Regions from separate parts of the Saccharopolyspora sp. NPDC003752 genome, predicted to be linked through region 1. Evidence: riboswitches for the same ligand, from Rfam matches in the RefSeq annotation. Region 1 holds a riboswitch; the other holds the start of a gene.

Region 1 (6,047 bases):
CACGAAGTTGATCACGCCGGCGGCGGCCGGGATGCCGATCAGGGTGAAGGCGTGCACGAACGGGCTACCGCTGGCCGGGAACTGGAACCACGGGACCAGCGCGGTCAGCGCGATCAGCGCGCCCACGTAGAAGATCAGGATCCGCCACATCACCGAGTTGATCGCCCGCGGCAGCACCTTCTGCGGGTTCTTGCTCTCGCTGGCGGTCTGACCGACCATCTCCACGCCGACGAAGGCGAACATGACGATCTGGAACGCCAGCAGCGACGAGGCGATGCCGTTGGGGAACAGCCCACCGTGGGACCAGATGTTGCTCAGCGACGCGGTGTCGCCGAGGTCGCTGAAGCCGAACACCAGGATCGCCGCAGCCAGCACGATCAGCCCGATGATGGCCAGCACCTTGATGAGCGCGAACCAGAACTCGAACTCACCGAACAGCTTCACCGCGATCAGGTTCACCCCGCTGAGCACGATCAGCGCTCCCAAAGCAGGGATCCACTGCGGAACCGTCGGGAACCAGAACTGGAAGTACTTGCCGACCGCCGTGATCTCGGCCATGCCGGTGACGATCCACACCAGCCAGTAACCCCAGCCCACCGCGAACTTGGCCCACGGGCCCACGAACTCGCCCGCGTACTCCGCGAACGATCCGCTCACCGGGCGGTACATCAGCAGCTCGCCGAGCGCCCGCATCACGAAGAAGATCATCAATCCGGCGATCGCGTAGATCAGGATCAGGCCGGGCCCGACCTGGTGCAGCGCCTTGCCGGAGCCGAGGAACAGCCCGACCCCGATCGCCCCGCCGATCGCGATCATGTTGATGTGCCGGGTACTCAGATCCTTCCGGTACTCCTCGGCCTCTGGTTGGCTCATCGAAGCGTGACTCCTTAATCGCCAGCGTGTTTCGCTGAAACTGCGCAGATAATCCGGCATTCGGGCAGTGCTGGCAAGCGATTGGGCACAGTTGAAATCGAGCCTTTTCCCAGTTCCAACATAGTCCACTTAGGACACACAAACGTGAAACGCCGCATTTCGGTCATTGCGGACCGAAATGCGGCGTTCGGGGGCTACTCGCCGATCACCTGTCAGAGGTTCGGGTACAGCGGGTGCTTGGCGGCCAGGGCCTCCACCCGCTCCCGGAGCTTCGCGCTCGCCGACTCGTCGAAGCCCGGCTTGAGCGCCTCGGCGATGATGTCGGCGACCTCCGCGAAGTCCTCCTTGCCGAAGCCGCGGGTGGCCAGCGCCGGGGTGCCGATGCGCAGCCCGGAGGTCACCATCGGCGGCCGCGGGTCGTTGGGCACCGCGTTGCGGTTGACGGTGATGCCGATCTCGTGCAGCCGGTCCTCGGCCTGCTTGCCGTCCAGCTCGGAGTCCCGCAGGTCCACCAGCACCAGGTGCACGTCGGTGCCGCCGGAGACCAGCTGCACGCCGGCCTTGACGGCGTCGTCGGCGAGCAGCCGCTCGGCCAGGACCTGCGCGCCCTCCACGGTGCGGCGCTGCCGGTCGGCGAACTCCGGCGACGCGGCGACCTTGAACGACACCGCCTTGCCGGCGATCACGTGCTCCAGCGGCCCGCCCTGCTGGCCCGGGAACACCGCCGAGTTGAACTTCTTCGCGAACTCCTGGTCCGCCGACAGGATCACACCACCGCGCGGACCGCCGAGGGTCTTGTGCGTGGTGGTGGTGACGACGTGCGCGTGCGGCACCGGGCTCGGGTGCAGCCCGGCGGCCACCAGGCCGGCGAAGTGCGCCATGTCGACCATCAGGTAGGCACCGACCTCGTCGGCGATCTCCCGGAACCGCTTGAAGTCCAGCTGCCGCGGGTACGCCGACCAGCCGGCGATGATCAGCTGCGGCTTGTTCTCCCGCGCCAGCTTGGCGACCTCGTCCATGTCGACGCGGTGGTCGTCCTCGCGCACGTGGTACGGCACCACGTTGTAGAGCTTGCCGGAGAAGTTGATCCGCATGCCGTGGGTCAGGTGACCGCCGTGCGCCAGGTCCAGGCCCATGATCGTGTCACCCGGCTTGAGCAGCGCGAACATCGCAGCCGCGTTGGCCTGCGCGCCCGAGTGCGGCTGCACGTTGGCGAAGGACGCGCCGAAGAGCTCCTTGACCCGGTCGATGGCCAGCTGCTCGATGACGTCGACGTGCTCGCAGCCGCCGTAGTAGCGCCGGCCCGGGTAGCCCTCGGCGTACTTGTTCGTCAGCACCGAGCCCTGCGCCTCGAGGACGGCCTGCGGTGCGAAGTTCTCCGAGGCGATCATCTCCAGCGTGCTCTGCTGGCGGTTGAGTTCGGCGCCGACCGCCGCCGCCACCTCGGGGTCCACCGCGGCCAGCTGGTCGTTGAACAGGTCCGGTGTCGACATGGTGTTGCCTCCTGTGTATTTCTCTTCAGGCATTGCGGCGGTAGAACGGCAGCTCGACGACCTGCACCGCGACGGCCTTGCCGCGGATGTCGACCTGCAGCTGCGTGCCGGGTTCGCTGTGGTCGCGGTCCACGTAGGCCATCCCGATCGGGTGGCCGAGCGTCGGGGAGGGGGCGCCGCTGGTCACGACGCCGATCTCGGCGCCGTCGGCGTCCAGCACGCGGTAGCCGTGCCGGGGCGCCCGGCGCTGCTCGGTGCTCAAGCCGACCAGCGTGCGCTCGGTGGGCTTCTCGGCCGCGGCGGCCAGCGCGTCCTTGCCGACGAAGTCGCCGGCCTTGTCCAGCTTGACCACCCGGCCGAGGTTGGCGTGGAAGGGCGTGAGCTCGGCGGACAGCTCGTTGCCGTACAGCGGCATGCCGGCCTCCAGCCGCAGCGTGTCGCGGCAGGACAACCCGGCGGGCTGCAGGCCGTGCTCGGCGCCGGAGGAGGTCAGCGCCTGCCAGACCGCCTCGGCGTCGCCGGGCTCGGTGAACAGCTCGAAGCCGTCCTCGCCGGTGTAACCGGTGCGCGCCAGCAGCACGTCCTTGCCCGCGACCCGGCTGCGGTAGCCCGCGTAGTACTTGACCTCGGCGAGGTCGGTGTCGGTCAGCGGCGCGAGGATCGCGACCGCGTTCGGGCCCTGCACCGCGATCAGCGCGTAGTCATCGGAGACGTCCTGGTGCTCGGCGTCGAAGCCGCCGATGCGCTCGGCCAGCTCGGCGGAGACCACGGCGGCGTTCGCCGCGTTGGCCACCACCAGGAACTCCTCGTCGCCGAGCCGGTAGACGATCAGGTCGTCGAGCACGCCGCCGGCGGCGTTGCAGATCATCGTGTAGCGGGCGCGGCCGGGCTTGATCGCGGACGCGTTGGCGACCAGCGCGTAGTCCAGCGCCTCGGCGGCCTGCGGCCCGCTGATCCGGATCTCACCCATGTGGGTCAGGTCGAACAGGCCGGCGCCGGTGCGCACCGCGTTGTGCTCGGCGGTGTCGCCCGAGTAGCGCAGCGGCATCCGCCAGCCGGCGAATTCGGTGAACGTCGCCCCGAGGGCTTCGTGCACGTGGTGCAAGGGCGTCTGTCGTGGCGACGACATGGTGAGACTCCTCCTGGTGGGCGCCGGTCGGCAGTCGAGGGCCGGTCAGCTCACTGAGCCCAACCTTATCGGGGATGCCTCGACCTCGACCTGCGCGGGCTTGCGCTGGTCGGGCGGTCTCCCCGGAGTCATTGGCCTGAGAGTTTCGCCGCCCGCGAGGGGGCGGCTTGCACCGTGGGCGAGAAGCGGGCGCTTCTGCTTTTCTCCGTGTTCGCCTGGTGCCGTGCGGTGCCGGTGCCTGAGAGTTTGCTGGGGAGAATTGCTCCTTCGGCGCTCCGGTCCCGGAACGGGCCGGAGTCTCTCCCGCACGACGTCGTGGGCGCGGTATTCGGTTGTGTGAACGCCGACGCTACGAACCGGCGTGACCCACGTCAACCGGGCGGGTGAGTGATCTCAGGCGGGGAGCTCGCCGTACTGCTTCTCCAGGCCGTCGACCAGGGCGGCCAGGGCCAGCTCGAAGCTGTCGGCGTCGATCTCCGCCGCGTGCTCGCGGAGCAGGTGGGCCTTGTTCAGGTGCGGGAAGCGGTCGCCGTAGAGCGCCGCGTCGTCCGGGAAGCCGCCGCTGAAGGAGCCCATCGCCGAGCCCACCACCAGGTACTTCGTCGAGGCGCCGATCATCGTGGCGTAGCGCTGCGGCCAGCCCGCCCTGGTCAGGCCGCCGTGCACCGCGTCTGCCCGGCGCAGCGCGTTCTCCCGGCGGGCCGGGCCGTAGGCCAGGAACGGGACCAGGTTCGGGTGGGCGATCAGGGCGGCCCGGTAGGAGCGCGCCCAGGTGCGCAGGCCGGTCGTCCAGTCCGCGTCGAAGCCGGAGACGTCGACCGCGGCCATCACGTCGTCGGCGATCTCGTGCAGCAGCTCGTCCTTGGTCGACACGTGGTTGTACAGCGACGCCGCGCGGACGCCGAGCCGTTCGGCCAGCCGCCGCATGGACAGCGCTTCGAGGCCGTCGGCGTCGATGATCTCCAGGCCGATCCGCCGGATGCGTTCCGGCGACAGCCGGGGGGTGGTCGGTCTGGGCACGTCTTCTCCTCGTCGGATCCCTTGCGGCGCTCGCCGGGACCGCCTTAGGCTGCCACAAAACTAACGACGTTAGTTAGCTGGCCGCAGGAAAGGATCCGGCGATGGTCGACTTCTCGCTGTCCGACACAGAACGCGACATCCGCGACTGGGTGCGCAACTTCGTCCAGCGCGAACTGGTGCCGCTGGAACAGGAGGTGCTGCGCCGCGAGCGCGCCGGGGAACGCGGCCTGACCAAGGACGAGCAGCGGGAACTGCAGGACAAGGCGAAGCAGGCCGGGTTCTGGGGCGTGCAGACGCCCGAGGAGTACGGCGGCATGGGCCTGTCGGCGGTGATGACGGCGCTCATCGAGGTCGAGCTCGGCCGCACCTTCGTGCCGTTCCGCTTCGGCGGCTACGCCGACAACATCCTGTACTACGCCAACGACGACCAGAAGGAGCGCTACCTGCTCCCGACGATCGAGGGCACCCGCAAGTCGTGCTTCGCGATCACCGAGCCCGGCGCCGGCTCGGACGCCAAGAACCTGCGCACCACCGCCGTCAAGGACGGCGACGAGTGGGTCATCAACGGCGAGAAGACCTTCATCACCGGCGGCATCGACGCCGACTTCGTGATGGTCTTCGCCGTCACCGACCGGGAGAAGGGCGCAGGCGGCGGCGTCACCTGCTTCCTGGCCGACCGCGACGCGGGCTGGAAGTCCGAGCCGATCGACATCATGGGCCCGTGGGAGCGGCAGCCCGCCGCGCTGGTGTTCGACAACGTGCGGGTCCCGGAGCACAACGTGCTCGGCGAGGTCGGCCAGGGCTTCAAGCTCGCCATGCAGTGGATCGGCCGCGGCCGCTACCTGCTGCCCGCGCACGCCCTCGGCGCCTGCGAGCGGCTCGTCGAGATGGGCATGGAATACGCCAAGACCCGCGAGACCTTCGGCAAGCCGATCGCCGAGCGCCAGGCCATCCAGTGGATGATCGCCGACTCCGCGGTGGAGATCGAGGCGCTGCGCTGGCTCGTGCTGCAGGCGGCCTGGCAGGTCGACCAGGGCATGGACTCCCGCCACGCGCAGTCGGTGGCCAAGCTCTTCGGCGCCACCCGCGCCAACGAGATCGTGGACCGCGTCCTGCAGATGCACGGCGGCATGGGCTACACCAAGGAGCTGCCGGTCGAGCGCTGGTACCGCGACCTGCGGCTGCTGCGCATCTTCGAGGGCACCGACGAGATCCAGCGCCGCACCGTGGCGCGGAACCTGCTGAAGGGCCACGCATCGATCAGCGGGGTGCTCGGCTGATTCATGACCGATTTGTCGGTAGCCTGGTGGTAGCCGTAACTGTCGAACCGCCGGGAGCGACGATGTCTCTGTTCAAGAAGGTCGCCGATTTCGCCAGCAGCCCGCAGGGCCGCAAGGTGATCGACCAGGCCAAGAAGTACGCCTCCGACCCGAAGAACAAGGAGAAGATCGACCAGGTCAAGAACAAGTTCTTCGGCAAGGACGGCAAGAGCCACTGACCGAACGGCGAAACGGCCCCCGGCGATCCCGCCG
Region 2 (6,047 bases), on a different contig from region 1:
CTCGTCGTCCCACCTGCGCCGCAACCTCCGGCGCAGCGCGTCCAGAGCGCTGCCGCGGGCGTGCGCGGGCTCGCCGGTGTGGTCCCCGATCAGCAGCCGGTGCGCGGTCACCCAGATCGTGCAAGGCCACGGTCGGCTGCGCAGCGTGCCCTGGCAGGACCGGCACCTGCCGTCCTCGGCCGGTTCGTGTTCGTCGAGCAGGGCGCGAAGGCCCTCGGTGAGCCGGTAGAGCTCGGAGCGGGCGAGCGGCAACAGCACCTCGGGTGCGTTGTCTTCGGATGCCAGATCCACCCTGTCGAGTCTGTCGAGGACAGCTTTCCGCAGCGCCGTGTCCGTCACTTCGTCTCCCACCGTCGAACGTTGCGAGTGCGTCGGTGTTGCCGTGGAGATCGCGGAGCGGAGCACCCCGACGACCCCCATCGGGTGACATCGGCAGTCGAGTCGCACGCCTGCACACCCACCACTCGAGGCTCACTCCATCGAGTGGTTATCGATTCGGTCCGAAATTGGCGGCTGAGCGGGGGCTCGCTGCTTCGGCAAATGGGCGATCGTGGCCTACACTAAAAGTGGCGGCCTGCTCCCGGTGACCCCCAGGCTGGTTGAGCGGGCCGCCCCGTTCGGCTGTGTGAGCCCTTCACCTGTTCGGTGCATTCGCGGCGACGATCCGAGAACACGTCCCAGACGGGCTCCCGCATGCGAAAACGCCGCGAGCGGGGGAACCGCCCTGCCGCGCGGTGACAGGAAGGTTCCCCCGCTCGCAGGCGAGGTCAGGCGAGCACGCTGCTGATCGGGGTGCTGGTCAGCCCGTGCGCCTCGGCGACCGGCTCGTTGACCAGCTTGCCGTCGTGGGTGTTGAGGCCACCGGCGAGCGCGTCGTCCGCGCGGCAGGCCTGCTGCCAGCCCTGGTCGGCGATGCGCAGCACGTACGGCAACGTGACGTTGGTGAGCGCGTGCGTCGAGGTGTTCGGGACCGCGCCCGGCATGTTCGCCACGCAGTAGAACACCGAGTTGTGCACCCGGTACGTCGGGTCGTCGTGCGTGGTCGGGCGGGAGTCGGCGAAGCAACCGCCCTGGTCGATGGCGATGTCGACCAGCACGCTGCCCGGCTTCATCTCGGAGACCAGGTGGTTGGAGACCAGCTTCGGCGCCTTCGCGCCCGGGATCAGCACGGCGCCGATGACCAGGTCGGCGGCCCGCACCGCCTGCTCGACCGAGTAGCGGTTGGACGTCACGGTGCGGATCTGGCCGTGGAAGTCGCGGTCGATCTCGCGGAGCTTGTCGACGTTGGTGTCGAGCAGCTCGACGTTGGCACCCATGCCCAGCGCGACGCGCGCGGCGTTGAGGCCCGCGACGCCACCGCCGATCACCACGACCCGCGCCGGGTGCACGCCGGGAACACCGCCCGGCAGCACGCCGCGGCCGCCGCTGGGACGCATCAGCGAGTAGGCGCCCACCTGCGGGGCGAGGCGCCCGGCGACCTCGCTCATCGGCGCGAGCAGCGGCAGCGCGCCGTTGGCCGTCTGCACCGTCTCGTAGGCGATGCCGGTGACCCCGGACTTCAGCATCGCGTCGGTCAGCTCGGCGGAGGCCGCCAGGTGCAGGTAGGTGAACAGCACCTGGTTCCGGCGCAACCGCGGGTACTCCTCGGCGATCGGCTCCTTGACCTTGAGGACCAGCTGGCCCTCGCCCCACACCTCCTCGGCGGTGGGCAGCACCTTCGCCCCGGCCGCGAGGAAGTCCTCGTCGGGGATGGAGGAACCGGCGCCGGCGTTCGTCTCGACGAAGACGTCGTGACCGCGGGTGGTCAGCTCGTGCACGCCCGCAGGTGTGATCGCGACCCGGTACTCGTTGTTCTTGATCTCGCGCGGAACTGCGATCTTCACGGCGGAATCCTTTCGTCTCCTGTTGCGCACCACGATCCGCTGCAGCCGAAAGGGGCGCATCATTCCCGCAGGATGAGATTGCCCCGCGCGCTTTGTGCCCGCAGCACAAAGCCTGCTGCGGCGGCGCCAACGCGCCGAGAGGGGCCGAAACGGCGCGGCGAGGCCGGGGTGACAGGAAGGTTCCCTTGCTCGCAGCCACCCGGGCGGCCGGTGAAAGCAAGGGAACTTTCCTGTCATGCGGTGGCAGGAAGGTTCCCTTTCACACGTCACCGGGGGTGCGTCACGGGCGTGGTGATGACAGGAAGGTTCCCTCGCTCGCAGCCGCCGGGGGCGCGGCTCGGCGGGGGCGGGGTGACAGGAAAGTTCCCTTGCTGTCAGCCGTGCTGGGCCCAGCGGTCGGCGAGCAGTTGCACGAACAGCGCCGCGCGGACGTTGGGGTTCTCCAGGTCGATGTCCACGAGTTGGGTGAGCCGCTTCATCCGGTAGCGGAAGGTGTTCGGGTGCACGCGCAGCTCCCGGCTCGCCTGCCGCGGGTCGCCCGGGTGGCGCAGCCACGCGTGGAGGGTTGCCAGGTATTCGGTGCCCTGCGTTCGGTCGTGCTCGCGCAGCACCGGCAGCGGGCCCAGGGAGCCGACGCCCGCGTCGGTCGACGCGCCGGCCATCCGGCTGAGCACCACCAGGGGCCAGTTGTCCTCGTACACCGCCACCCGGTCGCGTAACTGGCCGGTGCGCAGCAGGCCGACCAGCTCCTCGGCCTGCGCGCGCGACTGGGGGAGGTCGGCGACCGCCACCGCATTGCCCACCGCGATCAGCGGGCGCGGCGAAGCGTCGTGGGACACGAGCGCTTCCCGCAGGTCCGGCCAGCCGCCCGCGCCCGCCCGGTCCGGCACCAGGGCGTAGAGCATGGTGCCGATCTCGGTGACCAGCGGGCGCCGTCCGATCCCGCGCGTGATCCACTCCCACATCGCCAGCCGGTGCCCCTCCGCTGGCCCGGCGGACGACGGCATTTCGATCGCGACGACCCGATGCGCCTCGTTGGGCACCGCCAGCTCGTTCACGGCCACCCGCCAGCCCTCGCCCCCCTCCAGCAGCAGCCGCACCTGCTCGGCGGACCGGCGGCGCTCCGCGTCCGCCACCGCCCGCCACCGCAGCAGTTGCAGCGCGACCAGCGGGGCGGTGTCGGCGAACGCGGTGGACCGCTCCTCGGAGACCTCGCCGGGCACCACGGCCCACATCGAACCGAGCAGCTCGCCGCCCATCCGGATCGGCACCACCAGGCGGGGCAGGGTGCCGTCCTGCTGGGCGGGCACGAAGATCGCCGAACTGCCCTTGCTGAGCTGGCGGAACGTGCCGCGGGCCCGGAACTTGGCGAGCACCTCGTCGGGCTGCTTCCGGCCCATGATGGTCGACACCCGCGCCGGGTCGGTCAGGTCCTGCCGGGCGGAGTAGGCCAGGACCTGGGAGTGCGCGTCCTCGATCGTGACCGGCGCGTCCACCACGTCGGCGACCGCGTCGGCGAGGCGGAACAGGTCGCCGACCCCGGTGCCGCGCGCGTCGGCCTCCTCGATGCCGGTCCCGCCCAGCGCCGCCCGGATCAGCCACACCAACTGCGCCCAACCGGTACCCGGCCGGACTTCCACCAGGGCCACCCCGGCTTCCTCGGCCGCCGCGGCCACCGCGTCGTCCACCGAGATCGGCGGCTTGAGCAGCACCGCTGCCGCGCCCTGCGCGCCGCAGGCCCTCGCCAGCCGCTTCGCCTGCTCGCGATCCGCGACTGCCACGCCCAGCACGAGGTCGCCGCCCGCCGCGGTCGGCGGCTCATCGGGTTCGGCGATGACGACGTCTCCCACGCAGACCGTCGGCTCCGGGCTGACCACTGTGCGCAGCAGCGTGGGGCCGACCCGTTCGACCAGCGCCCGGATGTCCAGCATCACCGGCCTCCTGAGTGCTTCGGGCCGCTGCCAGTCAGGTGGGGGAGGGCATTGACACCAGGGCTGGCCCGTTTATCGTTGCTGAGCACATCGACAATCGCATACCGGCCGTCGACCCCGTGCGGGAGAGACCTTGAGGGCTCACACCGAGCCGTCAGGGCGCCGAAGGAGCAAGACTCCCCACAAACTCTCAGGCACCCATGACCGTTCGGGCGAGGCAACTCTGGAAAGCGCGCGTCATCCGTGACGCTCCACCCACGGTGCAAGCCGCGAGAAACCGCGGCGAAGCTCTCAGGTTCCGAAACAGAGGGGGAGGCCCAGCCCCGGGCATCCCTGCCCCCGAAAGCCTTGGAGCCTCCCGACATGTCCCTGCCTGCGAACCTGCGCTACACCGAAGAGCACGAGTGGATCGAGGACCGCGACGAGCTGGTCCGGATCGGCATCACCCAGCACGCCGCGGACGCGCTCGGCGACATCGTCTTCGTGCAACTGCCCGAGGTGGGGGAGCAGATCGAGGCGGGCCAGGCCTGCGGCGAGCTGGAGTCCACGAAGTCCGTCAGCGACCTGTTCGCGCCGGTCACCGGCGAGGTCGTGGCGATCAACGAGTCCGTCGTGGACGATCCGGCGCTGGTCAACTCCGAGCCCTACGGCGAGGGCTGGCTGCTGGAGGTGCGCACCTCCGACACCGGTGCCCTGCTCACCGCCGAGCAGTACGCCGCGGTGATCGCGGAGTAGCGGGGAATAGGCGAGGGGAGGAGACGGTCAATGGCGATCAGCGTCTTCGACCTGTTCTCGGTCGGTATCGGGCCCTCCAGTTCGCACACGGTCGGCCCGATGCGCGCGGCCCGGCTGTTCGTGCAGCGGTTGCACGGCGAGGGCCGGTTGCCGCAGGTCAAGCGGATCAAGGCGGAACTGTTCGGGTCGCTCGGCGCGACCGGGCACGGGCACGGCAGCCCGAAGGCGGTGCTGCTCGGTCTCGAGGGGCACAGCCCGGAGACCGTCGACCCGGCGGCGGTGGAGGGCCGGGTCGCCGAGATCCGGGAGACCGGGCGGCTGCGGCTCGACGGCGTGCAGGAGATCCGGTTCACCGTGGACCGCGACCTGGTGATGCACCGGCGCAAGTCGCTGCCGCTGCACCCCAACGGCATGCGGTTCACCGCGACCGGCACCGACGGGGTCGAGCTGGAGAGCGCGGTCTACTACTCGGTCGGCGGCGGTTTTGTCGTCGACGAGGACGCCACCGGCACCGATCGGATCAAGCCCGACGCGACCCCGGTGCGGTACCCGTTCCGGACCGGCGCGGAACTGCTCGCCCGCACCGAGGAGTCCGGGCTGCCGATCAGCGGCGTCATGCTGGCCAACGAGCTGTCCTGGCGCGGCGAGGACGCCGTGCACAAGGAGCTGCTGGGCATCTGGCAGGTCATGCGCGAATGCGTGGACAACGGATGCCGGAACTCCGGCGAACTGCCCGGCGGGCTCAAGGTCCGGCGACGGGCGGCGGAGCTGGCCGCTTCGCTGACCGAGCACGACGATGCGCTGGAGTGGGTGACGCTCTTCGCGCTCGCGGTGAACGAGGAGAACGCGGCCGGCGGGCGCGTGGTGACCGCGCCGACCAACGGCGCGGCCGGGATCGTCCCCGCGGTGCTGCACTACTACATGCGGTTCGTGCCGGGCGCCGACGACGCCGGCGTGGTGCGCTTCCTGCTCGCGGCCGGTGCGGTCGGCGTGCTGTTCAAGGAGAACGCGTCGATCTCCGGTGCCGAGGTCGGCTGCCAGGGCGAGGTCGGGTCCGCGTGCTCGATGGCGGCCGCCGGGCTCGCCGAGGTGCTCGGCGGGACCCCGAGCCAGGTGGAGAACGCCGCGGAGATCGCGATGGAGCACAACCTCGGCCTCACCTGCGACCCGATCGGCGGTCTCGTGCAGATCCCGTGCATCGAGCGCAACGCAGTCGCGTCGGTGAAGGCGATCACGGCGGCTCGGATGGCGCTGCGCGGCGACGGCACCCATTTCGTCTCGCTGGACAAGGTCATCAAGACCATGCGCGAGACCGGCCGGGACATGAAGGTCAAGTACAAGGAGACGGCTCGCGGCGGCCTCGCCGTCAACGTCATCGAGTGCTGACCCGCCGCACGCCCGGTGAGTGCATGGGAACTTTCCTGTCACCACCGGGCCGTGCGGTGAGTGCTGGGGAACCTTCCTGTCACCACCTGCCCGCACCGGGGCCAGGTGGCAT

What was found. Region 1 has a riboswitch for glycine ahead of gcvT (glycine cleavage system aminomethyltransferase GcvT). Riboswitches for the same ligand answer to the same signal wherever they lie in the genome.
Region 2: it holds a riboswitch for glycine, as region 1 does, so the genes downstream of both, gcvH (glycine cleavage system protein GcvH) here and gcvT (glycine cleavage system aminomethyltransferase GcvT) in region 1, are expected to answer to the same signal.

What each region holds. Positions count from the first base shown of each region.
Region 1 covers NZ_JBSGJZ010000030.1:92,923-98,969, reverse strand. Annotated here, with positions in the region: gene ACWEV3_RS31325 (amino acid permease) at 1-873, opposite strand, end outside; gene glyA (serine hydroxymethyltransferase) at 1,086-2,366, opposite strand; gene gcvT (glycine cleavage system aminomethyltransferase GcvT) at 2,392-3,495, opposite strand; glycine riboswitch at 3,611-3,711, opposite strand; glycine riboswitch at 3,712-3,811, opposite strand; gene ACWEV3_RS31310 (TetR/AcrR family transcriptional regulator) at 3,889-4,515, opposite strand; gene ACWEV3_RS31305 (acyl-CoA dehydrogenase family protein) at 4,617-5,795, shown strand; gene ACWEV3_RS31300 (hypothetical protein) at 5,858-6,013, shown strand.
Region 2 covers NZ_JBSGJZ010000024.1:75,911-81,957, reverse strand. Annotated here, with positions in the region: gene ACWEV3_RS27650 (hypothetical protein) at 1-291, opposite strand, end outside; gene ald (alanine dehydrogenase) at 768-1,883, opposite strand; gene ACWEV3_RS27640 (PucR family transcriptional regulator) at 2,258-3,814, opposite strand; glycine riboswitch at 3,927-4,031, shown strand; glycine riboswitch at 4,032-4,131, shown strand; gene gcvH (glycine cleavage system protein GcvH) at 4,178-4,549, shown strand; gene ACWEV3_RS27630 (L-serine ammonia-lyase) at 4,580-5,935, shown strand.